DNA from 2 places in the Alkalihalobacterium sp. APHAB7 genome. Region 2 is predicted to be linked to the other one. Evidence: riboswitches for the same ligand, from Rfam matches in the RefSeq annotation. Region 2 holds a riboswitch; the other holds the start of a gene.

Region 1 (16,127 bases), on a different contig from region 2:
TGAAATCGACGGCACCAACTTGAACAACTTCTGGATAGTAACCTGGGTAAGCTCGCTGGAGTGTATCTTCTTTTCCATCACCGTCATTTCCAGCAGCACATACAACCATAATGTCATGGCGAACTGCTTCTTTTATCGCTTCGTGGAGCAATGGAATATCGTGAGGTCCGCCTAGTGACATTGAAATGACTCGGACTTTTTCACCGTTGCTCCCCTCCCAATGAATGGCGTAATGAATGGCGTTAATGATCCAATCGTATTTTCCACCACCAGTACCTGAAAGAACTTTCAATATTAAGAGGTCAGCTTTAGGTGCAACTCCTACGACGCCACCGTCATTTAAAGAGGCAGCTATTGTTCCTGCCACATGTGTGCCGTGTCCGTTGTTATCTGCAAAGTTTTCTGGATCACCCCGAAAATCGGTTGTGAAATTAAATCCATCAATAATTCGATCTTGTAAATCAGGATGGTTCATTTGACAGCCAGTATCTAATACCGCGATAACAATGTGATCACCTTGATCCTTGTCCCATATTTGCGGGGCCTCAACCATAACAACTCCCTTTGGAACTTTTTCTTCTGCATATGCAGAAACTTCTTCAACTTGATATGGAATTAAACGAACTTCAGAACTCATAGAACTCCTCCTTTTCATGTCAATTGGTGAACGAACGTATGAAGGAAACAAATTTTAGCATTTGGTAGTTAATAGTTTGGATAACATTTTTACACTTATATAAACAAAATTACCATTGGCTGATTGTTTATCCTTTGTTTCGTTAGTAAAATGAAAATAAAGCTGTTGGTGGTGAATATGGAAACGATACAAGTTGGAAAGGCCATTAGAGAGTTAAGGAATTATTTGCGCCTGTCTCAAAAAGAATTAGCCGAAGGAATTTGTACTCAATCTCTGATCAGTCAAATTGAATGTGGGGATGTTTCGCCATCTGCAGATGTGCTTTATAAGATAGCTAACCGATTTGGAGTGGATATTAATTATTTTTTTGATATAACGGATTGTCCACGATTAGATTATGTGCAAGAAGTTTTCTTCCAAATCCGCCAAGAAGTAAGAAAGCGAAATTACAGGTCGGTTTCAAAGATGATTGAGAGTGAGATGTCAAACCCCTTATTTCAAACGAAGGTAAATCAACAATTTATGCTATGGCATCAAGCGATTTGTTTATTTTATATTCACGGGGATGCTATTCAGTCTCTTGAGATGTTAAAAGGAGCTGTTGAACATACCGATACAACATCTAAGACTTTTTCGGAGAGGCAAATTGAGATCTTAACGAGTATCGCGATTATCTACAGTGAAATTAGTGATTTTAAGAATTCCATCTCGCACTATGAAATGGCACTGTTTCATCTAAAAAAGCGACCGGTTGTCCAAGATAAAAGTATAAAAATAAGAATTTTATACAATTATGCGAAGACGCTAACAACTTACCGTGACTATCAACGTTCCTTAGATCAAGTCAACCGAGGAATTAAGTTATGCATCGAACACGAAATCATGTGTCTATTCGGTGAGTTACACTTTCAAAAGGGAAAGAATTTGATTGGCTTAGATCATATACAAAAAGGAATACAGTACTTAGAGAAAGCCAAAATGATATTTGAATTAGAAGGAAACGAACCATTTGCAACGATTGTCAGAAATGAAATTATCACTTATACGAATGTTGGATGAACAGCAAACCACCCCACAACGATCATTTTTTTATTTTCTCAATTAGAAGAATGACTAGGTTTACAAGAGTTAATAAAAATACACCGGTTGCTAAGAATACCGTCATTGCATCCACTGTTATCACCCCTTTCTACGGGGGATTATTGGCTGTTCATCATGGGATTGTAGACGACATCTTTCATACTTTTTATGAACTCCTTTTTATAGTTTAGGTTGACTTCTCCTAAAAGTTTTAGGTACTAAGTCTTTGATTGAAGTTTCTTTTAGTCATTAAGGTGGTGCGAAGTCAACCATGATCCATGATGCTTTAATGACGATGAGGTAAATCCTCCTGAATTTTAATTGGAGAAGAGGTTGGTTCTGCATCTATGTTACTAAAGCCAGTTAACCCTAGTACGATCGCTAACCCAGCAATGCAATGAAGTAAGAACTTTTTCAATTTCAATCCCCCTTGAAATATAGTTTAGTATTCTCTATGTTCAATATATCGCATTTCAGAATTTTCTGTATTTTAATTCTCCTAGGCTCTCCCTGTGTTTATTCATCTTTTACGAGGGTTAGCTCTTCAAAATGAAATGAGATATAAATATATTGATTTTTTTAGACGAATTCCTACAATCTTTCTTTTGTAGGTGAAAAAACTCTTATGTAAATTTAGTATTGAACGTTTTTTTCATAATAATATTAGTCTGTTTTCGTAAACTTTGTTGCTATTGGACCGTTTTTTGAATATAAATCAGCCATAATGGATAAATTCATTTATCCACCTGGCTGATTTATATTCAAAAGATTCACGCTAAAGCGTGAAGAACCAAGCTTTCGCTTGGTTACGGTCCAATAGCTAAAAGCAACATTCTTTTAGAAAAGAGCCTAATATTAAAAAAGGATTTTATTAGTTAGGAAATGTAAAAAAAGGAATGAACACAATGGGGCTAACTAAAGAGTTGTTAAATTAATGAGTGTAGCCGAGGACAGCTTATAAATACTGATGTTAAACATACATAACAGAAAAGGATGCCTTATCACCCTCTTCTGTTAGATGACCTAATAATTGTAAAAAATAGGGTATTATGCAGCTTCTAGTTCCTTTTTTAATTCCAACCAATCCTCATTTGACAATACGGAAGCGGCTAATTCACAGGCCGCTTGATATGCTTCAGGTGGTGCAAATTTTTTCATTCCACCTAACATTTCAACACGTTCATAAATATTTTGGCCTGGGATCATATATTTAAAATAATCCATTAATATTTCTTGCGGAATGGAAGAACGGATTGCGACAGTAACTTCCATAAGATCTTCTACTGATAATTTTCCCCATAGTATATTCATGACGTCAACTTCTTCTGTTTGTAAATGGTTTAAATAGGCTGCTAGAAATTTGTTATAACCATAGACAAACTTAACACCAAGTTCTCTACGCAAATCTATAGAGCTGTTGTTAATTTCATTAATTAAATGTTCTAGTTGGATTAATAGAACATCTGTTGCTTCGTGCTCTGCTTCCATTTTTTCAGCGACTTCTGGAGCATACTTTTCAATGATAGGGTGAACATGTTCATCTTCATGCTCAGCATGTGAGTGCAATACAGCACAAAGAGTGTTAAACTCCTTTGAGAATTCCTTAAGCTTTCTTTCATTCTCAAAGTTTAATTGATTAACGTGGTTTAATAAATTACCTAATGCAAACCTTAGTCCTTTGTGAACAGGCATGAATAACTCATATTTTACCATATAAATTCCTCCTTAAGAAAAAAATACCATACTAGCATACTACAAAATACCTAAAAATAGAATGGTTTAGTTGTAAAAATATTAGAAAGTAGATAGAAATACTTACTATTAAAAATAGAGGTGCGTATTTATGGTGAAATTTAAAGAACTATACTAATCTTGCGGTATATATTGAATGTTTTGTAATACTTCTGTTTCAAACTCTGAGTTCAAAAATACAGATTAACAACAATAAACTCTAACACAATCAAAAAAAGAGGGGGAGAAATATGAAAGAAAAAGACCGTGTCATTCGTCAATTTAATGAAACATCAGATGGATATTTAACAAGTATTGTTCATGCAAAAGGAAAAGATTTAGGGTGGATTGGCGAAGTGGTGAGTAGAGGTAAACGTGAAAAAGCGTTAGATGTTGCAACTGGAGCAGGTCATACAGCCCTCTTACTAAGTCAACTAGTCAAGCATGTTGTGGCGGTTGATTTGACGCCAAATATGCTTAAGTTAGCAGAAAGTCAGGCCAAAAAAAGCGGTAGCGATAATATTTCGTTTGCATTAGGTGATGTTGAAAAACTCGCATTTAAAAGTGATGAGTTTGATAATGTTACGTGTCGCATTGCTGCTCATCATTTTCCGAATCTAAAACAAGCGATAAAAGAAATGCACCGAGTTCTAGCCACTGACGGGTCTCTTATCATTGTAGATAATTATATACCCGAGAATAGTGGAAAGGACAACAGAATGAATACCATTGAAAAGTTACGGGATCCTTCTCACCATGAATGTATTTCGTTAACAAAGTGGGAAGAGCTTTTTCACAATGTTGGATTTACAGAAGTAGACTGTTATAAAACGTGGACCTCTTCTATGGATGTAAATGAGTGGATTGATCGTGCCAAACCATCGAGAGGTAATCGGGAGAAAATTTATGAACTAATCGACAATGAGAACTTAACTTGGATAAACAGACAACAAGTTCATCTACAAAAAGTAATGTGGGTATGTTCAAAGTAATATCGAGGTGGTGTAATGATGTTTAAAACAGTACTTGTCGGTCTCATGACGTTCTTTCTTGTGAGTGGTTTTTTTATTGGAATAGGATATATGTTTGAAATTCAATCATTGATGTTCAGCTTTTACGAGGAGACACCAACTGGTTTTACGGCAGGAGGTTCGGTATTGTCATTTATCATTGGTCTCATATGCAGTTTCGTCGTCGGGAATTTCTATCAGAGGAAAGTGTCTCATTAAAAGGTTGTATTCTGCTGAAGAAAGAGTATAATAGTAATGTTGTAATTTCTATGATAATATAATAAAAATAGTTCAATAGAAATTCCGGACGTCTTGGATGGTCGGTAGAGGTTCTAGCTCAACCCTCTATAAAAAACTAAGAAGAACAGGACTTCTTAGAGGTGCTGTTTTTTCGTTTGTAAAGGAGTTTTAACATTGATGAAAAATGAAAAAGCAATCGTTGTGTTTAGTGGTGGTCAAGATAGTACCACCTGTTTATTTTGGGCATTAAAACAATTCAAAGAAGTAGAAACTGTAACTTTTGATTATAATCAGCGTCATGATGATGAAATAGAATGCGCCAAGGCGATTTCAGCAGAATTAGGCGTAAAACATCATGTCCTTGATATGTCATTATTAAATCAATTAGCACCGAGTGCATTAACTCGGGATGATATAGAAGTAAAAGCAGGAGAAAATGGTGATCTTCCATCTACTTTTGTTCCAGGTAGGAACTTAATCTTTTTATCGTTTGCTGGGATTTTAGCCAGTCAAGTTAACGCAAAACATATTATAACGGGCGTTTGCGAAACTGATTTTAGTGGATATCCGGACTGTCGAGATGCATTCGTTAAGTCATTGAATGTTTCGCTTAATTTATCTATGGACCAACAATTTGTTATTCATACCCCGTTGATGTGGTTGAATAAAGCTGAAACATGGAAGCTTGCTGATGACTTAGGTGCACTCGAATTTGTTCGAAAGAAAACGTTAACGTGTTATAACGGGATCATTGGTGATGGTTGCGGGGAATGTCCTGCTTGTGAATTACGTTTGAAAGGTTATGAGGAGTTTTTGCAGATGAGAGAGGAGCGAGCTTAGATGATACAACAGTTTTATCCGCAAGTCCCACACGATTACCGCTATGAATTAAATAAAGATTTCAATTTCTCGGCAGCTCATTTTATTCCTCATGATGAAGCTGGTCATTGTAAAAATGTTCACGGCCATACGTATTTTGTGAATGTTACAGTAGCTGGTGATACGTTAAATGACAGTGGCTTTCTCGTGAACTTTCAAATAATTAAAAAATTAGTCCATGGTCGTTATGACCACACGGTTCTTAATGACTTCACAGAAGACTTTAACGATCAACAGTCGGAGCATTTCCCGACAACTGAAGTTGTAGCACGGACGATTTGGGAGAATATTCAACACTACCTAGATCAATTAACTAATAAACCAAGGTGTATTCAAGTCGTTGTTCGAGAAACCCCGACGAGCTATGTTGTATATCGACCGAAAAAAGGTGACTTCGATGGCGAATAATATCCCTGTAATAGAAATCTTTGGTCCTACTATTCAAGGAGAAGGTATGGTTATCGGCCGTAAAACGATGTTTGTTCGAACGGCAGGATGTGACTATCGGTGTTCATGGTGTGATTCTGCTTTTACTTGGGACGGATCGGCAAAAGACCAAATTCAACAAATGAGCGCTGATCAATTATACGCTGAACTGAAAAATATCGGTGAGGATCGTTTTGATCATGTTACGATATCAGGTGGAAATCCCGCCTTGTATGCTTCTATCGATGAGCTAATTGATGTTCTTCAAGGAGAGCAAATTAAAATCGGATTAGAGACACAAGGAAGTAAATGGCAAGATTGGTTTACGAAAGTTGATGACTTAACGATATCCCCAAAACCACCCAGTTCAGGAATGGAAACGAACTTTGAAGTGCTTGATGAGATCATAGATCAGTTAAAGAAAAATCATAGACTGGAAGATCACGTGAGTTTAAAAGTCGTCGTATTTAATGATGAAGATTTTAACTATGCAAAGAATGTTCATTTACGATATAAAGAGATCCCATTCTTCTTGCAAGTCGGCAACGTTGACTTACACGATATCGAGCCAACCGAATTGATGCAAAAGTTAATTGGAAGCTACGAGCAATTAATTGAAAAAGTAATTGCTTCAAAAGAATTGAACGAAGTAAAGGTGTTACCACAACTCCATACCTTATTATGGGGAAATAAACGTGGGGTTTAATCCTAACGCATGGGAGTATGTATTTACTTTCATGCGTTTTTTTGAGTGTACACAGGACCTGTAACTCATTTCTATTCCTTGAACGAGTTCTTCTCTTGTAATTCACAAGTTCACATTTTCGCAAATAAGTGTGGCAAATCGGACAATATATTTTTTAAACGGACAATAAAATCCCAAATTGGACAATAAATTTAAAAACCGGACAATAAGTTAGTGAAAGCCGACAATAAATTGGGAAATTAGATATTAATCTAATTTTCATTTGAAGAATCAGCTTGAGAATCTGTTTATAAAAATTTGTTCTGTATTATAGCAGGGAATAGTAGCGGTATTTAGCTATTTTTATCAAAAAATCGTGATTATTTAGAAAATAGTAGGTTATCGACTAGGTGTAATCTCCACGCATCCCCATGTTTAAACTGACCCTTGAAAAGTATGAACATATTTGTTAAGGTTTAACTATGTTGTATTGCAAAATAGTGAAGCGGTACATTTTATTTTTATTAACTATCTTGTAAAACAATATAGAGACCAATATTATTCGCACATGGATATGTTTTGTGACTTTTTATGCTTCGTATCTTGCATTGCAAGGTACCTGGAGCACTGGAGGTGAACTTTTGTCGACAAGTCAGATGTTGAAAGGTATCTTAGAAGGCTGCTTACTTCAAGTCATTTCAAATGGAGAAACTTATGGTTATGAGATGATTGAAAAGCTTGAATCCTATGGGTTTACAATGGTTAGCGAAGGAAGCATATACCCTTTATTATTACGCATGAAAAAAGAAAATCTTGTAGCAACGAGCTTAAAAGCTTCACCATCGGGACCAAAAAGGAAGTACTATACGCTAACACCCGAAGGTTATAAAGAGCTAGAAAATTTTAAAGTACGATGGAACGATCTATCATCAAGTGTTACGAAACTATTCAATGAAAACAAAGGTGAGTGAAAATATGGAGCTTTCAAAGAACAGTCAACAGTTTTTAGATAATTTACGGTTGTACTTGTTTTCAACGGGAAGGAACATGGATGAAATTAATGAAGTCGTCGAAGAATTGGAGGATCATCTCCGAGAAGCGGAACAAAACGGAAAAGATATTGAGCACATTATCGGGCAATCTCCTAAATCGTATATGGAAATGATCGCTAGTGAAATGAACGTCGATTATAGAGGATGGTTCAAACTCATACCGATATTTATGGTCGGTGTATTTGCTTTCATTCTATTAGGTGATGCAGTAAGAAACGACCTCAACTATTCTATTATTCAATTAGTTGGTTTTCCTGTCGTTAGTTTAGCGTTACTTGGCGCAACTCTTTTTACATATAAGTTTATTGCGCAGAAAAAACGATCGACGATGAAGCAATACATGATATTAACAACATTAGGAATGGTATCTATTATCCTGTTTGTCGGGATCATCTTTTTAAATAGACTCTACGGAACACCGTTATTTTATGTCAATGCAATGGGAACGTTTGTTGTTGCGAGTCTTGCAATTGTTACATTAATTCTAGTTGCTTTATGGAGTAAAACATGGCTCCCCATTTTGGTTCCAATTTTCTTGTATGTACCAGAAGTGGTTCTTAATTTTTTTCCGCTATCTGAAGAAGTGCGATTGATTGTCACCCAAATTATAGTATTTATTGGACTAGGGGTTTACTTTTTTATCTTATTAACAAAAGAGAAGTCGACGGGAAAGAAATAGGAAAGTTTATTAAGCGTTGTTGTCCAAGATTGTTGCTTTCGTGAGATAGTGCCGTGAAGAGCAATACTTTATTGGAATGTCTCACAAGTTAAGTTTGCCCCATTGGCCCGATGAATGTCATTGTCATTGTTTTTGTTATTGTTATTGAATCCTCCTAGCAGGGTACGTAGCTTTGTAACTACATCATATACGATCAGCCAGGTCAGGAACGATAGACATCTTTTAAAATGTGTAAAAGGCTAAAGGAAAATAGAGGATCAAAATAGAAGTAATTAGTACTAGTTTTGCCTTGAATGGGGGATTAGGGTGAATATACTACTAGAAGATATCCAAATATTTCTACTTAACCTATCTTTTGTCTTTTTTTTGTACTTTTTATACCATAAATTCATTGAAAGACATTCACACCGTATTTCGAATGAAATTTTTGTAGCCGTAATATCTGGTATCTCTATTATTCTATGTATGACATTTACGATTTCACCTGTGCCTTCTTTTATTTTTGACATGCGCCAGCTACCTTTAATTATCGGAGCTTTGTATGGTGGTCGAAGAGTTCTAATTTTTCTCGTTATTACGTTGTTAAGCTATCGTTACTTCATAGGAATGGATGAAGGCTATTATGCTTCAATCATCATTTATTCCATTTTAGCTATTATTCTCTGGTACCTTATTCCTCGGTTTACAAAAATGATTCAGATTAAAGACAAGGTCAAAATTGCTGCAGTAGCTGCTAGTTTTGGAATAGTTTTAATTCTCACTTTGATCTTTCTTATTAGTCCCAATGCTAGTCCAATTAAGTTAGTTTTTACAGTTGTATTGTATGGAACGCAATTTATCGGAATTCTCTTTTTTGTTACTTTAATCGAACGTGCCCGAACGGAACGTATGATATTAGAAGAACTCAAAAAACTAGAGAAATTAAAAATTGTAAGCGAAATTGCTGCAAGTATTTCTCATGAAGTTCGTAATCCATTAACGGTAACGAGAGGGTTTATTCAATTATTAAGAGAATCAAATATTCCGGACGATAAAAAGCAAATGTATGTCCGATTATCACTGGAAGAGTTAGATCGGGCCGAAGAAATAATTACGGATTATTTAACGTTTGCCAAGCCTTCGTTAGAAAATGTCCAAATGTTAGAACTACAAGATGAACTCCAATACGTATTAAAAGTAGTTTCTCCTTATGCGACAATGAATAGTGTCCACATCAATTTTAAATCTGTTTCAAATCTTTTTATTGCTGGAGAAAAGCAAAAGTTTCATCAATGCTTCATTAATTTGGCTAAGAATGCGATTGAAGCAATGCCAGAGGGTGGAAAATTAACCGTTTCCGTAGAACAAGAAGACGATAAAGCGATTATTCTAATTCAAGATTCGGGTGTTGGCATGACTGAGGAGCAGCTCAGTCGATTAGGAACACCATATTACTCCACGAAAGAAAAAGGGACCGGTCTAGGAACGATGGTTGTTTTTAGTATTATTAAGGTGATGCATGGTGAGATTTCAATAAAAAGTAAAGTCGGGGAAGGAACGTGTTTCACATTAGCCTTTCCAATCGTAAATAAATAAAGCATACTTTCTCTAATCAGATTTCTGAATTTTTTTTAAAATGAATAAACTGGATAGAAAGGTAATAAAAAGCAAAAGTCACATACTTTAATAAGGGGGCCTAAAATGGACAAAGGTGAACGAAACGTACCAAGATTATTAAAAGAATTTGACTTTGAAGTGGAGCGGGGAAAAATTGCTGAATTTGCCATTGCAACAGGCGCACAAGATATCGATCTATTTATGAGTAAGGAAGCTGCTAATAAAGCAGGATATCCAGATGTACCAGTGCCATTAACATTTGGAATCGTACCGGAGATGTGGAAGGGACTCGATTTTGAAGATATCATCGCGGAATTGAACCTCACGTTAACTCGTGTTCTACATGGCAGTCAGTCATACACGTATCATAAACCGATATTTGCAGGAGACCATTTATTTGGAAAAACCTTTCTCGTTGGTGAGAAACAACGAAAGGGTCTTTCAATCTACTCATTTGAAACCGTTTTCTTTAATGACAAAGAAGAGTTATTGTTAGAGTGCAAATCGGTAGTAATTGAAAGAGGTGAGGGTCGATGAGTCAAGTCAAAACGAGCGATTTTATTACAGTAACTCGAGAACAACTTGTCCGGTATGCCGGAGCCTCAGGTGATTTTAATCCAATTCACACAAACATGATATTAGCAAAAGACAGTGGTCTTCCAGACGTCATTGCTCAAGGTATGTACATTATGGGGCTCACTGGTACACACCTTACCAAATGGTTTGGGATCCACAAAGTGAAACAATTTGATGTGAAGTTTACAGCAATGACACTGCCAGGAGAGGAAGTTCAAGTGACTTGCACCCTCCAAGACGAAACGTCAGGTGAAGTCATTGTAAGGAACCGAAACCAAGAAGTGAAATTAAGAGGTTTAATTCAATTGAATTAAAACGGCTATGTCCAAGAAAGGAAAGGGGGAATTAGATTGAAGAAGTTACATATTCCATCGATGGTAAAAAACAATCAGAAAATCCAAAAAAGGAGAAATCAAATCTTAGCAGCTTCCATTCAACCATTTAAACAAAAAGGTTTTCATCGAACGACCACGAGGGAAATTGCTGAAAACGCAGGAATGAGTTTTGGTGCCATTTATGAGTATGTAGAGAGTAAAGAGGACATTTTATACTTATTCTTTGAATCCCTTTATGACCAATTAAATACGATTTTAAAAAGGAGAGTAAGTGATCAGTTTAAAGGTCACGATCGGATTAGATCGTTTGTGAAAGAATATTTTCACGTCATTAACGAAATATGGGATGAAACGAGCATTATGTATAGTGAGTCACGATCTTTACCGAAACCTTATTTAGAATATGTATTGTCTAAAGAAAATGATTTTGTTCAATATGTCATGGGTATTTTCTCTAAGGCGCTGAAGGAAGAAAAGATTTCACTTTGTGAAGATGATATTTACTTATTAACTCATAATATTATTGTTCAAGGCCATATGTGGGCATTTAGAGGGTGGGCATTAAGAAAGAGGTATACATTGGAGAAATATATTGATATCCAATCTAAAACGATTATCGGCAGCATATTGGCCTTAACTGAATAAATGGGATGGGAGCTCAGCTGTTGAGCTCTTTTTGTTTTTACATTCTGAATACACTTTGCTATTATTCTATTGAACATAAGAATAGAGAGCCATGGACAAAAGCCATGACTCAAAAGGGTTGCTACTTAAAATACGTCTTATCGTGATACAAGTTTGCTAGTATGTGAGTTTTATACAACTCGAGTTTCCGTCCATCAATAGAACGGATCCCGCGTTCTTTTAACTTTTGTACATACCAACCTTTGCTTCCAACGTGCATAACGATCATCCTTTCAGTCCGCAATTTATCAACAAAAAAAGAGAAAAACTGCTCCAATGAGTCAGTCTCTCCCTTTACGATGAACTTGGTGGTCATTGTAACATTAGGACAATCTGTAGTGAAATAGGTAGACAAACTATAAATTATAAAATTGGTGGTGTCTTTTCAATGAAGGTTTGTTCGTTTTTACCAGCAGCAACAAGTATGATTTATGAATTGGGCCTAGAAGACTATTTGTATGGTGTCACGTTCGAATGCCCGAGTGATAAGCCTAAGGTCGTTCGTTCCCATTTAGAAGGAAAAAAACTAACAAGTGTCGAGATCAATGATACAGTAAAAGAATATATGGATGCAGATAAAAATCTGTATTATGTTGATCAGGAGCTTTTACAAGAAATACAACCTGATATTATTTTTACTCAGCACGTTTGTAATGTCTGTCAAATTGGGACTAGTTACGTAGAAGAGGTCGTAAAGTCGTTACCCAAAAAACCGAAAATCATCGCTCTTGTTCCGCATCGATTAGATGATATTTATGACAATTTACTCCTGATTGCTCGTGAACTGAATGAAGAAGCAAAAGGGCAAGTCAGGCTTAAAGAGTTAAAGCAGCGGGAAATGCACATTGCGGAGAAGCTGCGAGATAATAATCTTCTTCCTAGAAAAGTAATGCTGATTGAATGGATTGAGCCTGTCTTTAATTGTGGGCATTGGATTCCAGATCAAATTGAAAGGGCAGGAGGTTATGACCCTCTCGGTAATCCGGGAGGGCATTCGAGCCCAACCGAGTGGGAAGCTGTCGTGGCTTCGAACCCGGAAGTGATTGTCATTGCACCATGCGGTTTTACACCGGAGCGTGCGATACAAGAAGTAAGCCGATTAGAACAAAAACAAGGATGGAACGAATTAAGTGCTGTACGAGATCAACAGATTTTTATAGTGGATGGAGATTTATTCACCCGCCCGAGTACAACGTTAGTGGAAGGCATCGAATTGCTTGCTGCCCTTTTACATCCGAAGCATTTTGATATTCCAGCGGGTGTAAGAGATAAAGTTGTTTCATATTATAAATAATAAAAGGATAAAACCATCAGAACGTATGAGCGCTGATGGTTTTTTGTCTCTAAATAAATAGTACTGGTTTTGTTAGATTACTAGTATTTGTAATGTTCTTTGGAACAGCCGTTTCAGTTTCGATAACTAAAGAGCTGCAAGATGTATCATGGTTATAAGGAATGACTTGTTCATATGGAGGAGGCATTAGTTTTGCGTTTTTATATTGACGGTAAGGAGTATCAATCGGATGATTATTGGAGTCATAATCTTTTCTTAGTTGCTGAACAATAATTTCACCGATCTGTCTTCCGAGACGCAGTCCTTGTTCATTTTCGACTGGAAAGTGAATACCACCGTATAACCTTGATAAAGCAGCTTCTTCAGCTAAGGCATGAATTTTTCTACTTTCGGCTGGAAAGAAGTAACTTAAAATGACTGCAGCTGCACCTGAAACAGTGGCGTGTCCTGACGGGTAGGCCGGATGTTTTGGCGTACAAATAACAGTCGCTAATTTTTGATCCAGTTGATTTGGACGAGCTACATTTAATTTATATTTCATGTCCCATGTCACAATAAATGCATCATTAAGCCCAGTGAAAAGTGTTGATAATATTCGTGCAGCTCGAGGGGCTGAGACGTTATACGTATCAATTAATCGATCGGCGATGGGTAACCATTGTTTCGGTGGAGGACCAGAACCCCAATACTTCACGATGGCTATTCGGTCATCTGAAATGTTTTCCATTTCACGTTGTACGATTTTTAATTGTTCGTCCCAATTAATCGTATTTGGATGCCTGATGGCAAATCTTATTTTTCTACCATCTAATGTTTCAAAACCGCCACCTTTGCATCTCTTGATAAAGTGCGTTTTCCAAGATCCCGCATAGCGTTCAACAGGATCGTTTGGCGGATGTGTCTCACCTGCATAAGGAGTGTCAGTCCATAGGGGATAATTTGGTTTCCTCATTTCACAAACTCACCTCTTAATCATATATAGCTATGATATGTACATACAATCAATCGGGTATAAATCTAAGAAAAATGGTTGTCTATCCTTATGCGGTGCCAGGCACCTTCAACACTTTACTGTATTGAAGGTGCCTGGCACCACTTTTTAGGTATGTTTAGGCTTTTTAAGGAGAAGTTATAAGTGATTTACAAATAATTACATTCGAAAAGGTAGAGGAGAAAATGCATATATTTTTAGCTGTTTTTCTAATTGTGTTAAATATAAAGCGAAAGACGTGGAAGAACATAAAGAAGCATTATATTAGCGCTCTATATGTTGGTTTTTTTAATTTGCTTTATTATTACACATGTAAGCACTTTATTTTGTGGGATTATAAGTCCAGTTACATGAGTGTAAGGTGTGTAAGGGGTATACATCTTTTTGTCATCATGCCGTTACTTACGCTTTTATTTTTATCTAATATTCCAAATTCAGTAATAAAGAAAATTTTACACATTATAAAATGGGTGCTAACTTCAATAGTGGTAGAGTGGTTGGGTTTAAAAAAGTTTAATGCGATTTATTTCCTCCATAGCTGGAACCTCGGGTGGTCAGCTTTGCTGTACGTACTTATGTACAGTTTGAGTTATTTAATTTTAATTAACCCAATTCTAGTGGGGGTACTTTCTGTTTGTTCTTTTCTTTTCTTAGTTCGTTACTTTAAGGTGCCATTTCGGAATGAGTTTTTGATGGGGCCGGTCGTATTAGGGGTTAGAAAGTTAAACTTAATGAACGTAGACAAGTATTCCAAAAGAATAATTAATACGTTTTTATAACACATATAAAAAGAAGACGACGCCCAAAGGACGTCGTCTTCGCGTATTGAGGCGATAAACTGCACTCCACATAGTGCATTACCAAAAGGCGTGTTTATCGACTTACACAATGAGCTCATCGCTTTATTAATATATCATGATTATTCTAGAAAGACAACTTGTTTTATTATGGGAATCAATATGATAGTATGTTCCCTTAATTCTTTATTAAAAAAATCCGAAAACGAAATTAAAAACAACAAAGCTTTTTTTCTACGAATTTATTAGTACTTTTCATTGAATTGTCAAATTATGTGATCTAACCTTATTTTTTGTTGAAGAGTTTCAACTATAATAAAAGAGGTATTTAATATAGAGAAAAAGAAATAAACTAAAAAGAATGGCGTAAAAATTACGAGGGGAGAACTAGATGCAGGATATAAGAGATACCGTGAAAGAAGTTGTTTATGCGATTTTACCTATTACACTCGTTATTGTTATTTTACAATTTACTTTGATATGGCTTCCTATGGAAGTGTTTTTTCAATTTCTAGCAGGGGTTGTCATGGTAAGCTTAGGGTTAATGTTATTTTTATTAGGTGTACATATTGGATTGCTACCGGTAGGTGAAATGGTAGGATCGGCGCTGCCAAAAACGAAAAAAATCGGCTTAATTTTATTCTTTGGATTTTTGCTGGGTTTTGTCGTTACAGTTGCAGAGCCAGATGTCCGCGTGCTTGCCTTACAAATTGACCAAGTATCTAACGGTGAAATATCGCGAAATATTTTAGTATATTCCGTCGCGCTTGGCGTTGGGATTTTTGTAGCATTAGCGATGTTACGAATCGTTTTTAACATTTCGATCAAGTGGTTGCTTGTAGGTGGCTACGGTCTTGTGTTTTTATTAGCTTCATTTACCCCGGCTCATTTTATACCAATATCTTTTGATGCGGGCGGGGTTACAACGGGGCCTATGACTGTACCCTTTATTCTAGCCCTTGGGGTAGGGGTAGCCTCTGTATTAAGAGGTAAGACATCTTCTAGCGACAGTTTTGGTTTAGTAGCTCTTGCTTCGATTGGGCCGATCTTGGCTGTCTTGTTATTAGGAGTGATTTACGGATGAAAATTAACGTATTCGAAGGGTTTGGCCATGTATTACTTGAAGTAACATTTGCCTTACTGCCATTGATTATTTTCTTTCTTATTTTTCAATTTTTCTTTCTAAAATTAGAAAAACAAAAGATTATAAATATCGTAAAAGGTTTTATTCTTTCGTTTTTTGGGCTCGCCCTTTTTTTGCAAGGCGTTCATGTTGGTTTTTTTCCAGCCGGCGAGTTGATTGGCGAAACGTTAGGCAGTTTATCGTATAATTGGGTGCTGATCCCGATAGGCTTTGTATTAGGCTTTGTTGCTACATTTGCAGAACCTGCAGTACGTATACTAAATCATGAAGTTGAAAAGGTTTCTGGCGGAT
Region 2 (16,127 bases):
GAAATCTTTCATAGCATTGTTGATAATTTAAGCAATCAAGAAATTGCTAAGAAGCTATATATTTCGGAAGCAACAGTAAAAACACACGTAAGTAGTATATTACGAAAAACAGGACAACCTAACCGCTCTCAAGCCGTTCTATATGCAATCAAACATAATTTAGTAAATGTTCAACTATAAGGAGGGCGTTATGTGAGTTCATTAACCCACGAGTTAAAAATTAGAGGAGATCATATTCTACTTGGCTTAACATGCCTCATGACGCTTGGAGTTATTTTAAGCCTTGTTCTCTATGTCATCACGAAGGATAATACATCGTTATCGATGTTAATAGGTTTTACATTCTGTTCCCTTTTTCATTGGGCTTTTTATTGCTTACATAGGCAATTTAATAAAAATACGAGTTTACTACAGCATATCACTGCAGGCACTATTTTTCTTTTATTCTTTTTTGTGGCGTTATATAATCCGTTAAATTATATCGAAATGTGGGTATACTTATTGTATTTTCCAATCGTCCTAGGTTTACTAGAAAATGAGAAAGTGTTTCGCGTATGGGGGGCTTTGTTCCTTGTTTTTTACTCTCTATTTCTATTGATTGACCCCACGCTTTATATGAATATGGTGGTTGATAATATGATGATGATAGTAAGTAGATTTTTGTTTGGACTGGGGAGCCTTGTATTTGGTTTTCTGATGGTCAAGCATTTAACGTTAGTAAAAAAATTAACGATTAATGATACAGAAATACAAAGTAAAGAACACGTCGTGTATGTACTGAATACATTAGTTCCTATCGTTGAAACGAAGACACAGACATCGCGTAGTGAAATTGATCAGTCTTCTCAATTAATGAAAAAAATGGCGGCTTATTTTCCAGAAGAACGAATAGAAGATTGGGAAGTGGAGCTTCTTTCATTAGCCCATTATGTCAGTCGAGTTCAGTGGCCAGACTATTTATTTGAAAAGGGCGACAAGCTTACGAGTTACGAATTTAAAACTGTCCAAGAGCATTGTTTGCTTGGTGCAAAGCTTCTAGGAAACTTTGAAGCATTTGAAAGAATACGGACTGCTTTTTTAAATCACCATGAACGAATCGATGGTTCAGGATATCCGTATGGATTAAAAGAAAGAGATATTTCAGTCTTATCGCAAATCCTAGGAGTGGTTGAAACCTTCCTAGCAATGACGAAGCCAAGGGTATATAGAGATGAGTTTACGCTAGATGAAGCATTCATGGAAATAGAGAATATGAGTGGGGAGAAATTTAGTGCCGACGTTGTTGCTGCTTTAGTTACTGCAATAAGCGATGAGAAAATAGAGCGTAGCGATCTAAATATTAGTTAATAGAGAAAAAGATGAGGGGAATCCTCATTCTTCAGTATGATATAAAATCATCCTCACTATTGAAGGTAATCGTCCTCAATGTTGATGTAGAGTCAATGATCACTCTGATATGATGAAAGCAAACATCATATAGGAGAGATCACATGTATCACAAAACATGTAGTCATTGTCAGCAAAATTCATATAGTAGTTACCCCGAAGGTCAGTGGGTTTGTCCGTATTGCCAAAATAATCTAACCTTTCAAAAGGCAATCGCCAATTCTGAGCAGCCGCCGTATATCATTCGCTACTTTCTATCAAAACTCCATAAAAAGCTATTGTTAAGAAGGAACTCGATCTAGTGAACTAGTGAGTTCCTTTTTTCTTTGGTGAGAAGAAGATGTATCACTTGAGATTTGTCTAGCTTCAGTTTCATCGGTTAGAGGTTGCTGGGCTTAAGCAAAAGTATTCAAAAATAGGACACTACTTGCTGCCTCAATAGACTTTATAGTACTTCATTTTTGTATTCACTCTAGGACTTTGATAAGGGAAAAAGGCATTACTAGAATTTCAGGCTTACGTTTATATCGAACGTAGGATACAGGACAGCCCCAAAAATATGGGCCTATTCTTATTACTTTTACGAAAAGTATGAAAAACCTCATCCTGAAGTATGAGAAAAAATCTCCTCCTCATAGATAGTGAGTTTCAACCTGGTGCATGATACCTAGTCCTTTAGAAATCTTATAAGATAGTAAATGTAAACAGCAAGCGAACAACAACAGAATTCGCGAAGAAGAATTCGGAGGAAGTAAAAAATGGTTCAGAAAATACTAGGATTTCTTTTCACAACGATTGTCTTACTCTTTATTGGAGGAGCCTGGATGCTCCACATACTGAGTGATGATAAAAGTCACAATCCAATCTTCGGTTATCAACCACTGATCGTTCTATCAAACAGTATGATGCCTGAGTTTAAAGCAAGTGACATGATCATCATTAGAGAGAAGGAAAATATTCAGAGAGGTGATGTCATAACATTTCGTGCTGACCAAAACTTAGTAACACACAGAGTGATCGACGCACAGGGTGAGTACTTTGAAACTCAGGGTGATAACAACGCTTACCCGGATAGTGAACTTGTACATATGTCATCGATCCTAGGAGTTCACCAATTTACCATTCCGAGTTTCGGTAAAATCTCTTCTTTTATTGCTTCACCGCTAGGGATCATAGTCTTTGTAATTACCCCCCTAGTTCTGGTAGCAGTAATAGAAATATTCAGAAGGTTATTCCCATCTACAGACAAGTCTAATTAAAAATTAAAAATTTATATAACTATTAGGAGGAATTTAAAATGAACAAATTTCAAAAGGCTTTAATCGGAACAGCATTATCTGCAACATTAATCGCAGGTGTAGGAGTAGGGACGTATTCGAGTTTTAATGACAGGCAGTCTGTATCAGCGGTATCCACCGAGGCAGGTAGGTCAGCAGAGTTAATTTTGAATATTGAAAGTCAAGACCAAGTGATTAACGGAAGCAAAGAATTTACTTTATTTTCAGATAAAGATAACTTGGATATCTACCCTGGAGAAACTCTTACAGCAAACCCATTTTACATTGTAAATGATGGAACTCGAGCTATTGACCTAAGAGTTACTGATAATGGTATTACTGCATTCGACTTTAAGCTTGGCAATACTTCAATAAGAAATAATAGAGAATACTTTAAACCTATTATTGCTGAAGCAGTATTCACCCACATAGCAGAAGATGGTACGGAAACAACTCGAGTATTAAAAGATAGCCTATCAAATAACGATCATTATTCAATATTAACAAAAGGCCAACGTGGAAATAGTAATCCTTTAAGAGAGTTCAAAACTTTACTACCAGGTGAAAAGATTAAAGTTGAGGTATCTTTAACACTTGACGAGAGTGCTGGTAATGAGTACCAAGGGAAGACAATTGGTGCATCATTTAAAACAGAAGCTGTACAAAACAATACGGTTGAAAGACAACAATAATAAACTAAGTCTTTAAAAAGAACCAGTGAAATACCTGGTTCTTTTTCCAAAGGAGGAAAATGCCTTGAAAAAATTCTTTTTTGTATTCTTGACCATTTTCTTCATCGGTCCGTTTACATCTAAGGTAGATGCACTTTTTACGAGCGAAGCTTCTTTTACTGCTAAACCAATTTATACAGCTTCAACTTCTAATATTTTAGACTATAGAATTCATGATATAGTCTATGAAGAAGGTGGACATGTTTCTGCTCAATTAACGCTAACAAATAAAGTCGACAGTCAAATTCCCATAATGTTAGAGGGCAATGATACTAGTTTCAGTAAAACAAACTTTAATCTTGCACCTAATTCTATTGAAAAAATAGAAGTTACCTTACTAGTTCCTGAGGGTAAATCTGAACAGGTAGATAGTACTTTTGAATTAATTGGATTTACTGGTGGATATATTAATGAGCATTTAACTCTAAAATATACAGAGTCAAAGCTTATTTATCCTGAGGATACATTAGAGGTGCCAGAACAAGAAAATACAGATAAAGAAGATCTTTCGGTTGAAGGCATAGAAGATAAGCAGATAAGTAGTGAGGGAAATGAAGAAGATGATAGCTCAAACGAGAGCGAGGATATATCTCAGACTATAGAAGGAACCTCTACTACAAGAGAACAAGAGATCGATGAATTAGATAGTGAAGAAAATATGGATGATGCCGAGGTAGTAAAAGCTGCTTCACAAGGCGATAACTTAGAACAAGAGGTACATATAGACTGTTTCGAGAGAAGCCTTTATACAGAATTAACAGAAGGTGAGAAGGAACAGGAGGACCTTAAAGAACCGCAAATGATAGAAACTGATCAAGTACAACTGGAAGAAAAAGGAATCAAATGCAATAATAAAAACTCTATAAAAGAGATGCCGGTTGAAAGTGAAACGCCTAAAGCAATAGCAGTCAGAGATAGTGAAAAGTCTGAGCGAGAAGAAGTTGAAGAAGATACTAGTGAAGGAGATAATATTATTTTAGATAAACAAGGAATGGACCAGGTAAATAAAGAGTATGAAGAGGATAACACCTGACAACATCGGGTATTATCCTATTTTTTTTTCACAAAAGTAAATATTCCATAGTTGAAGAGTTTTACCTTCTTATAAATGTATTGAATTCCGCTTTGGATGTACAGAGTTATTCTGTACGTCATTAAATGAAGAATAACTGTTTAGTAAAGAAAAGGAGAACAAGTCCCCAAACGGCTGGGTACTTCTTCTTTGCTTTATGAGCGCACTTTCATAAGTCTCTTAGCTATTTCCAAATAAACGTTCAACTCATCAACTACATTTTCAACTAATTCTTTACCATCGCGAGTTAACATTTGTTGCTCACTATCAAAGTGAACGGGATCTAATACGAGTTGGCGAGGGATGGCATTGCCGTATAACCCCCGGACGACTGTTCTCATGTTGTTTAAGGCATTGATGCCGCCTTTACCGCCACCTGCAACAGCAATTAAAGCAACGGGTTTATTTTTAAAGTGGTCACTGCCGAGGAAATCTAGCATATTTTTTAACGCACCGCTCATTCCTGAATGATACTCGGGTGTACATAAAATAAAGCCATCTGCCTCTAGTGCCATTTCCTTTAATTGCTTAACTTCTCGAATGTTTTGTTGATCTTTTTCGCCGTTGTATAGAGGAAGCGGGAAGCTGCTTAAATCTATATAGTTTGTATTATACGTATCAACTAAGTGTGAGGCTAATATCCGTGTTCTTCCGTGCTTTCTTGGGGTTCCGTTTATCACTAATACATTCATTACTTTTCTCTCCTTTGCTCGTTGTCTATATTATTATTCTATAAGAAAAATAATAGCTAGACCATCCGTGAAAGGATCGAAATTTTCCTAGAGATAAAGGTGGAATAATGAAGCGAACTTTCTACAACTTTTGAATGAGTTTTTAACCCGTTTAACTAGCGCTAAGACTCCGACTTCAAGCCTTTAAGGAGGCAAAAAAGGCTATTGGGAGATAATCGCTAGTAACAACCCGATTGGTTCAACTAATTTTCAGTGGAGAATGAAGAAACCCGCCACTGAAAAAGTTTCACTTTATTTAAGTCCATTTTTAATCGCATAAAGTGCAGCTTGTGTTCGATCGGACAGTTCAAGTTTACTTAAAAGGTTGGAGACATGTGTTTTTACCGTTTTTTCAGTTATAAAAAGCGTCGCAGCAATTTCTTTGTTGCTTTTTCCGTTCGTAATTTCAAGCAATACCTCTTTTTCTCGTTTCGTTAATGTATCGAGTAGATGTTCTTCTCTTCCTCCAGACATATGCGTTAACACGTGATGTGTGACTTCGGGATGCAATTGACTTTGTCCGTTATACACGGCCTTTATCGTTTTCACCAATTCATCAGGTTCAATGTCTTTTAGTTGATAGCCGTTAGCACCTGCTCGAATGGCAGGAATAACATGATCTTGATCAGAAAAACTCGTTAATATGACGATTTTGATCGTACGGTTTGCTTCTCTAATTTTTTTCGTTGCCTCAATACCATCCATGTTTGGCATGACTAGGTCCATTAATACCACATCTGGCTTTAGTTCATTCACCTTTTCAATGGCGTCCTTCCCATCGTTCGCTTCACCAATAATTTCAATGTCAGATTGCATATCAAGAAAAAAACGTAATCCTCTGCGTACCACAAGGTGGTCATCAGCAATAAGAATACGAATGGTCATTTTCATCTCTCCTTACATCGGAAAAGAAATAGATAGTACCGTACCTTTTCCTACAGTTGTATTCATTTGAAAGGATCCTCGAAGCAGTTCGACTCGTTCCCTCATGCTAGAGAGCCCAATGGAAGCACCCTTTTCGATTGTATTGGGGTCAAACCCAATTCCTTCGTCTTCTATGGTCATTATGACTTGATCTTTTTTGGCTTGAACATATATTTTTGCTGTATAGGTATTCGCATGTTTTTGAATATTATTTAATGCTTCTTGTCCAACTCGCCACAGGCATTCTTCTAGGGAGTTAGGCAAATTGAGCACTCCAGATAGTTCGACGTCGACGTTTAATTTTAACATGTCACCATAGGACTTTAATGCACTTATGACCCCATTTTCTAAACCAGTCGGCCGTAGCTGCCAGATGAGACTGCGCATTTCCTGTAAGGCTTCTTGTGATAGTTCTTGGATGTAGGACAAGGAGCTGTGCAGCTTATCCATGTCATTCAAGTCCTTCATACCACGTGCTGTTAGAGATAGTGAAAATAATAGTTGATTGACAGAATCATGCAAGTCTCGTGCAAGTCGATTTCGCTCTTGGATGAGGGTAATTTCTCTTGATTTTGATTCAATCCGTGTATTTTCAAATAAAATTCCAAGATGGTGACTGAGCTGTTGAATGATTTCGTCATCGATCGGACCTAGCTGTTCATGTGAAATGGTTAGTTTTCCTTTCGTCTCACCAATCTGGAACTGTTTTTCTATTGTATAGAGGGCTTTCTTAGTGATCGGTTGTATTGCTGCTTTCAATTGATTGCATTGTAGTTCAATTCCGGACCAGGAAAACGCACGGTATATTTCATTTACGGCACTGTGTATTAGATTTTCTTCAGTTGCTCGTTGGGCGTTAAGATTTGCGCTAAATTGTCCTAACGTTTGGTAGAGTTCAGCCCGTTTTTGTTCGCTATGGTATAGTTTCATTCGTTTAATGGCGGTTCCGATTTGAAAAGCAACGGCCTCTAGCAAATCAAGTTCGTTGTCCGTAAAACGTGATTTATGAGGTGCTGCGACATTGAGGAGGCCGAATCGCTCGTCTCCTGCTTGAAGAGGAACGGTGGCGTGATGTGTGATTTCGTTTGTTTTACCCCATTGATGTTTAATGGCATCGTCAATTCGTTTACAGCCGATAATATTAAATGCTCTATTTAATGTATTGTCATTATATTCTTTAATACACCAACAGTTTCCTTCACACATGGGCCTCTTTGCCTGCCAGCTTAAAGCTGGCGGGAGGTCAATGTCAGCAATTAATTGATAGTTTCCTTGTGGATCGATTAAGTAGATCCAACCAGTTTGGAGTTCAGTCACTTGCAATAACTCTTTTAATACTGTTTGAAGCATTTCCTCCAAGTTATTTCCTTGATTTAACGTTTCGGCAATCGCTTTAATCGTTTTTAGCTTTGTCATCTCTTGATGGCGGTCCACTTTCGTTCCCCCTCACTTTTTTGGTGCCAGGCACGTTTAATGCGCTGTTGCGGTACTGTGATGAAGGTGCCTGGTACCCTAGTAGCAGTGTGTATTAAGGTTTATTCGCTTTTTTGGGTTGACTTTCCTTTTTCGTTTATTGAACCATGATCGTTTGTTGAGGGGGTTGGTGTAGAGTTTCCAACCCTCTTTTGAGATTTGTTCGACTTTTCTTTTCTTCTCATGGATCAATCCATCGTAGCCGAAATGTTGCATCTTTCATCACTCCTGTTGGTTTTGTTACTTTTATTGTAGGTTGATATGAAAATGGAAACGTCTGGCAGAGGGTTGAAGTCTGATTACATATTTGGTTGTATCATTTTTGTGGAAAAAATCAGACTTTAGAAGGAGGGAAGAACCTACGTTTACAATAGGGCGATGGTGAGTATGATAGTAGTGGATGAATTTTACTTTAATGGCTGTCATTCATAGCTATCTTTGTATTTTTATGATATAACTACTAGTAAAATGAACTGTGAAATAGAGAGGTTGAGGTGGATGGAGAGTACGAATAATTCGTCAAACTTTATTAAGCACATTGTGACTGAAGATTTAAAGTCAGGAAGGAACGATGAGATAGTCACTCGGTTTCCTCCAGAGCCAAATGGATACTTACATATTGGTCATGCTAAATCAATCGTTTTAAACTTTGAACTTGCTGATGAGTATAAAGGAAAGACGAATTTACGATTTGATGACACAAACCCATTAAAAGAAGATCAAGAGTTTGTTGACTCGATTAAAGAAGATGTAACGTGGTTAGGGTACGAATGGGATGGGCTATTCTATGCTTCTAATTATTTTGATGAAATGTATGAGCGTGCAGTACTTCTTATTAAAAAAGGCTTAGCTTATGTTGATGATTTAACAGCTGAACAAATTAGAGAGTATCGTGGAACGTTGACGGAACCTGGTAAAGAGAGTCCAAACCGCAATCGTTCAGTTGATGAAAACTTAGATCTATTTGAGCGAATGAAGAACGGTGAATTTGGTAACGGCGAGAAAGTGTTACGGGCAAAAATTGATATGGAATCTCCCAACTTAAATATGAGAGATCCTGTTCTTTATCGTATTTCACACGCGACACACCATAATACAGGAGATACGTGGTGCATCTATCCGATGTATGACTTTGCGCATCCACTAGGTGATGCAATTGAAGGAGTAACCCATTCAATTTGTACGTTAGAGTTTGAAGATCATCGTCCATTATATAATTGGGTCGTTGAGCATTGTGAAATGGAAGCTACTCCAAAGCAAATTGAATTTGCTCGTTTAAACTTAACGAATACGATAATGAGTAAGCGTAACTTGAAGCAATTAGTGGATGAAAATGTGGTAGATGGCTGGGATGACCCACGCATGCCAACGATTTCTGGATTAAGAAGAAGAGGATTTACGCCTGAATCGATCCGTAATTTCTGCCGAGAAATTGGGGTGGCGAGAAGCTATAGTACGGTAGATGTTCAGATGCTGGATCACTTTGTTCGTGAAGATTTAAAATTAAAAGCACCACGTACGATGGGAATTATCAAACCGTTGAAAGTGGTTATTACGAATTATCCAGAAGGTCAAGTAGAAATGCTTGATGCTGAAGTTAACCCTGAAAATCCGGAAATGGGGACGCGTCAAATTCCATTTTCCCGTGAAATCTATATCGAGCAAGAAGACTTCATGGAAGATCCACCGAAAAAGTACTTCCGCTTATTCCCAGGAAATGAAGTTCGCTTAAAACATGCGTATTTTATTAAGTGTGAAGAGGTCATTAAAGACGAGAATGGAAATGTCGTTGAACTTCGTTGTACGTATGATCCGGAAACAAAGAGTGGCACTGGCTTTACAGGAAGAAAAGTAAAAGGAACCCTCCATTGGGTAGAGGCGACAAATGCTGTACCTGCCGAGTTCCGTTTATATAACCCTCTAATCTTAGATGAAGAAAAAGAAGAAGGAAAAACGTTCTTAGACCATGTGAATCCAAATTCTTTAGAAATCTTAAAAGGATTTGTAGAGCCAAACATGGCCGAAGCAAAAGCGAACGATAAGTTCCAGTTCTTCAGACATGGGTACTTTAATGTGGACCCGAAACATACAACATCCGATCAATTAGTCTTTAACTTAATTGTATCGTTAAAAAGTTCGTTTAAACTATAAAAAAAAGAGTACCAGGTACCTTTAGTGAACTAAAGGTACCTGGTACCTTTTTGTGTGTGGCACCTTATTTGTGTGGTTTCAAAAGATCACTTTTATCATGGGGTTATTATAGAATTTCTTTTACCCGTCCAACAGAACCATCTTGAAGGCGAACTTTGATGCCATGCGGGTGAAAGCTTGACTTTGTTAAGATGTCTTTTACAATTCCGTTCGTCAATTTTCCTGTTCGCTGATCTTGTTTTAAAACGATATTTACTTGTATCCCAGTAGAAATATCACTTCGGTTTTGTCCGTTCATTACGTCCCCATCCGTTTGCGCTGGTTATTGATCTTTTTCGTTTGTTGGCTTTTCATTTTTTGAGGTTGATTGGACGAATGGGAGTTGATACTGCCTTGTCCTTGATTTTTCTTTTTATTGGCTAGTTGTTGTTTGATGGCATCTTGCAGGTTAATCTTTTTCTTTTCTTGTGTTTGGTTTTTTTCTTCAGACATTTTGTTAATGCTCCTTTTGGTTTCATTCGTTCCTATACAGGTTATCATAAAAATAGCTTTTTTATATTGTTTTCTTTTTTGGGCGTTAGTATTACTAATGATAATTATATTAAAAAAGTAGAAAAAATGTAGATTCGTTTATTCGGTTCTCTTGGTTGTGTCGTTTCACATGGTAAAATATAAGCAAGTAAAATTATTGAATTAGGAGAGACACGATGAAAAAAATATGTGTGTTTGCAGGTTCAAATCCAGGTGCAAACCCTGAATTTGAACAAAGTGCTGTTCATTTAGGACGAGTTTTAGCGGAGCAAAATATTGAATTAGTGTATGGCGGATCGAAAATTGGTTTAATGGGAAGTATCGCTGACAGTGTCTTAAAATCAGGCGGAAAAGTGACAGGGGTTATGCCGAAAAACCTATTTAAAAGAGAAATCATTCACCCTTTAGTAACTGAATTTCACGAAACAGAAACGATGCATGAACGAAAAGCACTGATGTCTGAGTTAGCCGATGGTTATATCGCATTACCAGGTGGAATTGGGACGTTCGAAGAGTTATTTGAAGTCATGTGTTGGGCACAAATTGGCATCCATAAAAAACCGATTGGAGCCTTAAATGTGTTAAATTACTATGACCCAGTTAGTGAATTGATCAAAAAAGCGGCAACGGCAGGATTTATGCCGCAAGCTAATGTAGACTTACTCATTATTGAAAAGCAACCGGAAATGCTTTTAGAAAAAATGTTGAACCAAAACAAAGGGATGTGGTCGGAAGAAGAGGTCGATCTATAATTAATTAACGTCGCCTTATGCATAGCGTGAAGTTTTTGAAAAAACGGTTGAAAAGCAAGAAAGTATACTACACAGCCAAATATAAAGAAACGCTGACTCCATAAAAGTGTGAACCCCTTTAAAGTAGCTAATAACGTTAGCCTTTAGAAGGTAACACAAACACACAAGGGTCAGCTTTTTTCTCGTGGAACCCATTAAACGTTATAGAAATTTTAAATGCAGATGAAGGTGCATATATTTCCAGTAGTAGATAATATTAATAACTATTAGTATCAGGTAGTAAAAACCTATTGATTTTCACCTTTAAGTACTGTTACGATTAAACTAATCTCAGTTTATTCGAATTTTTAGTGTTTAAAGGGGCATTTTATAGAAACAATAGGAGATGTATGAAAACAATTTGAGTGAAATTGGAAGGGGAAAAAAATGAAAGAATATCAATCGTTATCTTGGTACGCTGCTCGTCTAAAACCTCATCTGCCTAAAGAAGCGTATAAGCCAGTACCTTCTCGTTTATTAGGTGGATTAGCATTTTTGATTGTGATTGTTGCGGGCTTTTTAGCTGTTGGTTTGCTTGAGTTAAATATTTGGGGCAACCTCCTAATAGCTGTTGTTTTAGGGTCTTGCTATGCTAGTCTTGGTTTTTTAGGACATGAAATCTTACATGGAACTGTAGTAAGAAAACCATGGATCCGTGACCTTTTAGGCGCGATTGCATTTTGGCCGTTATGTACTGGACCAAGTTTGTGGCGCAAATGGCATAATATGAATCACCATGTTCACACACAAGACGAACATAAAGATCCAGATGCTTGGATTACGTCTGATCATCTAGAGAAAAGTAAGTTAGTGCGGTTAATGTATCGTATTCCTTTATTTATTCGTGCTACATTTAGTTTACTCTCATTAGCAATGACGTTTACTGTACATTCATCAAGAATGTTCAAAGTATACATAAAAGACTTTAATCCAAGAAACCGACCTAAAGTATGGTTGCAGTTGATTTTGCCTTGGGCATCATGGATTGGCCTTCTGTTTTGGATTGGATTTACGAATTGGTTCTTTGTATTCTTACTACCATTATTAATTGCAAACTTTATTGTCATGTCGTATATATCAACGAACCATCGATTGAATCCACTCGTACCTGTTAATGACCCGTTAGCAAACAGTTTATCAGTCACGGTTCCGAAGTGGGTAGATGCGATCCATTTTAACTTTTCGTATCATACCGAGCATCACTTATTTCCATCGATTAGCCCGAAATACTATCCACTAGTGAAAGAAAAAATCAAAGAGCGTTGGCCTGACCGTTATCACGAAATGCCTTTTTTACAGGCAATGATTGCATTATTTAAAACGCCGCGACTGTATTACAAGCAAAATGAGTTGGTCGATCCACGTGCAGGTCATAGGTATGGTTCACTAGGGCATGGGTTAGATCCGAATAATATTAGCTATCATAGTGGTGATCAAACTATCCACCCGGATGGAACGTCTAAAAATAAAGACGTCTAAATGAGTTGATTTAACTAATTGCTACGCGTTTAATTATAGAAGGGCTAGTGTGGACGGAAGACTGGAAATAGTGGACTCAGAGGCCGTTATTTCAGCAAAAAGGGTAGCTTTTTAGAGCTTAACGGACTCAGAAGTCGTTATTCTTCAAAATTCACAGTGATCATTAGTGAATTTAAATAGATAAGGGCCTAACGATTCAATTTTAATGATTTTCATTAAAATAGGAGCTTCTGAGTCCGCTAAGAATTCTCGATTTCAATATCTGTTCTTTCCTGTCACGATTCTTATCATTTATACGGAGGAGCCCAATCGAATTATACTACTCACTAGTCATTTCCAAATTCTCCAATGTCCCGTATACATTGACAACAACAGACGATCTCCCTATAATTAATTTCGTTATAAAAGAATAACAAAACTGTGGAAACGCAGGAGAGGTTCTAGCTCAAACCCTCTATAAAAAACTAAGGGAAATAAATCACGTATCCTTCCTTAGGGTGCGTTTTTTTGTTTTTTTGTTAAAAAATCAATGATACTGGCTCTAGAAACCGATAGTAGCATGTCTTGATAAGTAGATATTTTCTAGATTTTCAATTTTTATTGTCTGGAATAATGCATTTATTGTCCGGTTTTTGAATTTTATTGTCCAAATCACCATTTTATTTGCCAAAGAGTGAAGAAATAGTTAAATCACATGACGTTAAGCTAGAGAATGAGAAAGGATGAAAAATAATGGTAGGTCGTAAAGATGAAGAGTTACAAGATGTAACTTTATTAGGTAATCAAAATACAAAATATGATTATGAATATAACCCTGGGGTTCTAGAAACATTCGATAACCAACATCCAGGGAGAGATTATTTCGTTAAATTCAATTGTCCAGAATTCACAACGCTATGCCCCAAAACAGGACAACCGGATTTTGCTACAATTTACATTAGTTATATCCCAGATGTTAAAATGGTAGAGAGTAAATCGCTAAAATTGTATTTATTTAGCTTCCGTAATCACGGTGATTTCCATGAAGATAGTGTCAACACGATTATGAACGATTTAATCGATTTAATGAATCCAAGATATATTGAAGTATGGGGGAAGTTCACTCCACGTGGCGGTATTTCCATTGACCCTTACTGTAACTACGGAAAACCAGGCACTAAATATGAAGAAATGGCAAATTTTCGCTTAATGAACCACGATTTGTACCCTGAAACGATTACAAACCGATAATGTTGATTTGCTTTTTAGAACAAAAAGTAATATAGTTAGAATAATGTTAACAAGTTAGGAATTGATTTTACTTCGGCCTCTTGATCAGATAGAGTTGTACCGAGTCATCTTCAGTTTGCAACTGTTAACAAAGTTTGTTTTTTTTTAGGAGGCCATATAATATGGTAGGAAAAGTAAAATGGTTTAATGCAGAAAAAGGTTTTGGATTTATCGAGCGCGAAGGTGGAGACGACGTATTCGTACACTTCAGTGCCATTCAAGGTGAAGGCTTCAAGAGTTTAGAAGAAGGCCAAGACGTTGAATTTGAAATTGTTGAAGGAAACCGTGGTCCACAAGCTGCTAACGTAACTCGTCTATAATTGATTGATATCATATACGTTAAAGATAATGGCCATATTCCATATGACTGGAGTATGGCTTTCTTCTTTTCATTCCTATTACCAATAATTGGCCCCGATGTAGATTATTTACGCAGTAATTTTAATTAACTCCATGAATTGAGTATGATAAATCTCTGAGAAAAAGCAAACGCTATAATATAAATTAATTTAGATACAAAGGAGATTAAGATCCATTGACAACATTTTATGACTTTGGAATACACCAACAAATTGTTAAAGCTATTACAGACATGGGATTTGAAGAGGCAACGCCAATTCAAGAACAAACGATTCCTACAGCACTTTCTGGTAAAGATGTTATAGGACAAGCACAAACAGGAACAGGGAAAACAGCTGCTTTTGGAATTCCGTTAATTGAAAAGATGGTTGTAGATGCAGGGACAATTCAAGGTCTTGTATTAGCACCTACTCGTGAGTTAGCGGTTCAAGTAGCAGAAGAACTAAATAAAATCGGGAATCTTCGCGGCGTAACCGCTTTGCCGATTTACGGTGGGCAAGATATTGTTCGTCAAATTAAAGCATTAAAACGTAAACCTCAAATCATTGTAGCAACACCTGGTCGTTTTATGGACCATATGCGTCGTAAAACTGTTCGTATGGATGCCATTCAAATGGTTGTTCTAGACGAAGCAGATGAAATGCTAAACATGGGCTTCATTGAGGACATTGAAACGATTTTAGCGGAAGTTCCTAATGAGCGCCAAACACTATTGTTCTCAGCAACAATGCCAAAACAAATTCGCAGACTGGCCGAAAGATTTATGAAACCAGACGCCGAAGCGATTGTTGTGAAATCGGTTGAAATTACAACTGCTAACGTTGAACAAGAATATATGGAAGTACCTGAGTCGAAGAAATTCGATGTGCTTTGCCGTATGCTAGACGTCCATTCACCAACATTAGCTATCGTATTTGGTCGTACGAAGCGTCGTGTTGATGAAGTTTCTGAGGCTTTAAATAAACGAGGTTACGGCGCTGAAGGTTTACATGGTGATATTAACCAAAACCAGCGTGACCGAGTGATTAAGAAATTTAAAGAAGGTACAGTTGAAGTTCTAGTTGCGACAGATGTTGCTGCTCGTGGTTTAGACATTACAGGTGTGACGCATGTTTATAACTTTGATATTCCACAAGACCCTGAAAGTTATGTTCACCGTATTGGACGTACAGGTCGTGCCGGAAACAAAGGGTTAGCGTTAACGTTAGTTACACCAAGAGAACTTTCGCATTTAAAAACGATTGAAAAAACGTCAAATCGTAAAATTACGAGAAAACCTGTACCGACTTTAGCTGAGGCGATGGAAGGTCAGCTTCGTATGACGGTTGAAAGCTTAATGAAGATGGTAGAAGAAAATGACATTCAATCGTACCGTATGTCTGCTGAACAGCTTCTTGAGGAAACGGACTCAGTAACGTTACTTTCAGCTGCCTTAAAAATGTTAACGAAGGAGCCAAATGATGTTCCAATTAAGTTAACTGAAGAAGCACCGTTACGAATCAAAGGCTATAAATCTGGCGGTGGCCGAGGTAAAGGCGGCGGCGGTGGCGGTGGTTATGGCCGTGGAAATAATAAAGACCGTGACCGCAATCGAGGTGGCGATCGCGACCGTAAAGGTGGATCAAGAGGCAATTCTAAAAACAGCAAAGTAAGAGTCTCAGCTTCACGTAAAAAGAAAAACGACTAATAAAGACATTACTAATATCAAGGCTGGCAGTTTACAATGAACTGCCTCCTTTTTTTTGTAATTTATTACAAGTATAAAAAAAGGACTTTATTTCCGATATAAAAGATATAGCTTATTTTAGCGGAGAAGAGGTTCAACCAATGAATGCATTAGAAAAATTACAGTTTGAAGATTTAAAGAAGAAAAATGTCCTGATGTTACTAGCTATCGGAATTTCACTTGTTTTAGGGATGGTGTATACTTTTTTATCGAAACAATTTGATCG

Evidence for each region. A riboswitch is a leader RNA that binds a small molecule or an ion and turns the genes downstream of it on or off. The one in region 2 is predicted to bind preQ1.
Region 1: linked by a shared signal. The riboswitch ahead of queC (7-cyano-7-deazaguanine synthase QueC) and the one ahead of queF (preQ(1) synthase) in region 2 are both predicted to bind preQ1.

Annotation. Positions count from the first base shown of each region.
Region 1 is NZ_JBLWFS010000006.1:135,541-151,667, reverse strand. Features, by position in the region: gene ACNSTQ_RS08650 (S8 family peptidase) at 1-637, opposite strand, end outside; gene ACNSTQ_RS08645 (helix-turn-helix domain-containing protein) at 815-1,696, shown strand; gene ACNSTQ_RS08640 (hypothetical protein) at 2,004-2,135, opposite strand; gene ACNSTQ_RS08635 (hemerythrin domain-containing protein) at 2,765-3,430, opposite strand; gene ACNSTQ_RS08630 (class I SAM-dependent methyltransferase) at 3,700-4,440, shown strand; gene ACNSTQ_RS08625 (hypothetical protein) at 4,459-4,677, shown strand; PreQ1 riboswitch class I at 4,779-4,823, shown strand; gene queC (7-cyano-7-deazaguanine synthase QueC) at 4,876-5,538, shown strand; gene queD (6-carboxytetrahydropterin synthase QueD) at 5,539-5,985, shown strand; gene queE (7-carboxy-7-deazaguanine synthase QueE) at 5,975-6,709, shown strand; gene ACNSTQ_RS08605 (PadR family transcriptional regulator) at 7,330-7,659, shown strand; gene ACNSTQ_RS08600 (HAAS domain-containing protein) at 7,664-8,419, shown strand; gene ACNSTQ_RS08595 (ATP-binding protein) at 8,726-9,994, shown strand; gene ACNSTQ_RS08590 (FAS1-like dehydratase domain-containing protein) at 10,100-10,552, shown strand; gene ACNSTQ_RS08585 (MaoC/PaaZ C-terminal domain-containing protein) at 10,549-10,905, shown strand; gene ACNSTQ_RS08580 (TetR/AcrR family transcriptional regulator) at 10,942-11,571, shown strand; gene ACNSTQ_RS08575 (YflJ family protein) at 11,693-11,830, opposite strand; gene ACNSTQ_RS08570 (ABC transporter substrate-binding protein) at 11,999-12,904, shown strand; gene ACNSTQ_RS08565 (vanadium-dependent haloperoxidase) at 12,954-13,856, opposite strand; gene ACNSTQ_RS08560 (DUF1538 domain-containing protein) at 15,084-15,776, shown strand; gene ACNSTQ_RS08555 (DUF1538 domain-containing protein) at 15,773-16,127, shown strand, end outside.
Region 2 is NZ_JBLWFS010000001.1:80,741-96,867, forward strand. Features, by position in the region: gene ACNSTQ_RS00365 (response regulator) at 1-180, shown strand, start outside; gene ACNSTQ_RS00370 (HD-GYP domain-containing protein) at 193-1,347, shown strand; gene ACNSTQ_RS00375 (signal peptidase I) at 2,145-2,645, shown strand; gene ACNSTQ_RS00380 (hypothetical protein) at 2,684-3,355, shown strand; gene ACNSTQ_RS00385 (hypothetical protein) at 3,420-4,427, shown strand; gene ACNSTQ_RS00390 (NADPH-dependent FMN reductase) at 4,622-5,158, opposite strand; gene ACNSTQ_RS00395 (response regulator) at 5,450-6,082, opposite strand; gene ACNSTQ_RS00400 (GAF domain-containing sensor histidine kinase) at 6,095-7,555, opposite strand; gene ACNSTQ_RS00405 (glutamine--tRNA ligase/YqeY domain fusion protein) at 8,093-9,745, shown strand; gene ACNSTQ_RS00410 (YwbE family protein) at 9,852-10,043, opposite strand; gene ACNSTQ_RS00415 (hypothetical protein) at 10,043-10,237, opposite strand; gene ACNSTQ_RS00420 (TIGR00730 family Rossman fold protein) at 10,453-11,028, shown strand; gene ACNSTQ_RS00425 (fatty acid desaturase family protein) at 11,455-12,546, shown strand; PreQ1 riboswitch class I at 12,975-13,020, shown strand; gene queF (preQ(1) synthase) at 13,279-13,776, shown strand; gene cspD (cold-shock protein CspD) at 13,938-14,135, shown strand; gene ACNSTQ_RS00440 (DEAD/DEAH box helicase) at 14,351-15,862, shown strand; gene ACNSTQ_RS00445 (methyl-accepting chemotaxis protein) at 16,003-16,127, shown strand, end outside.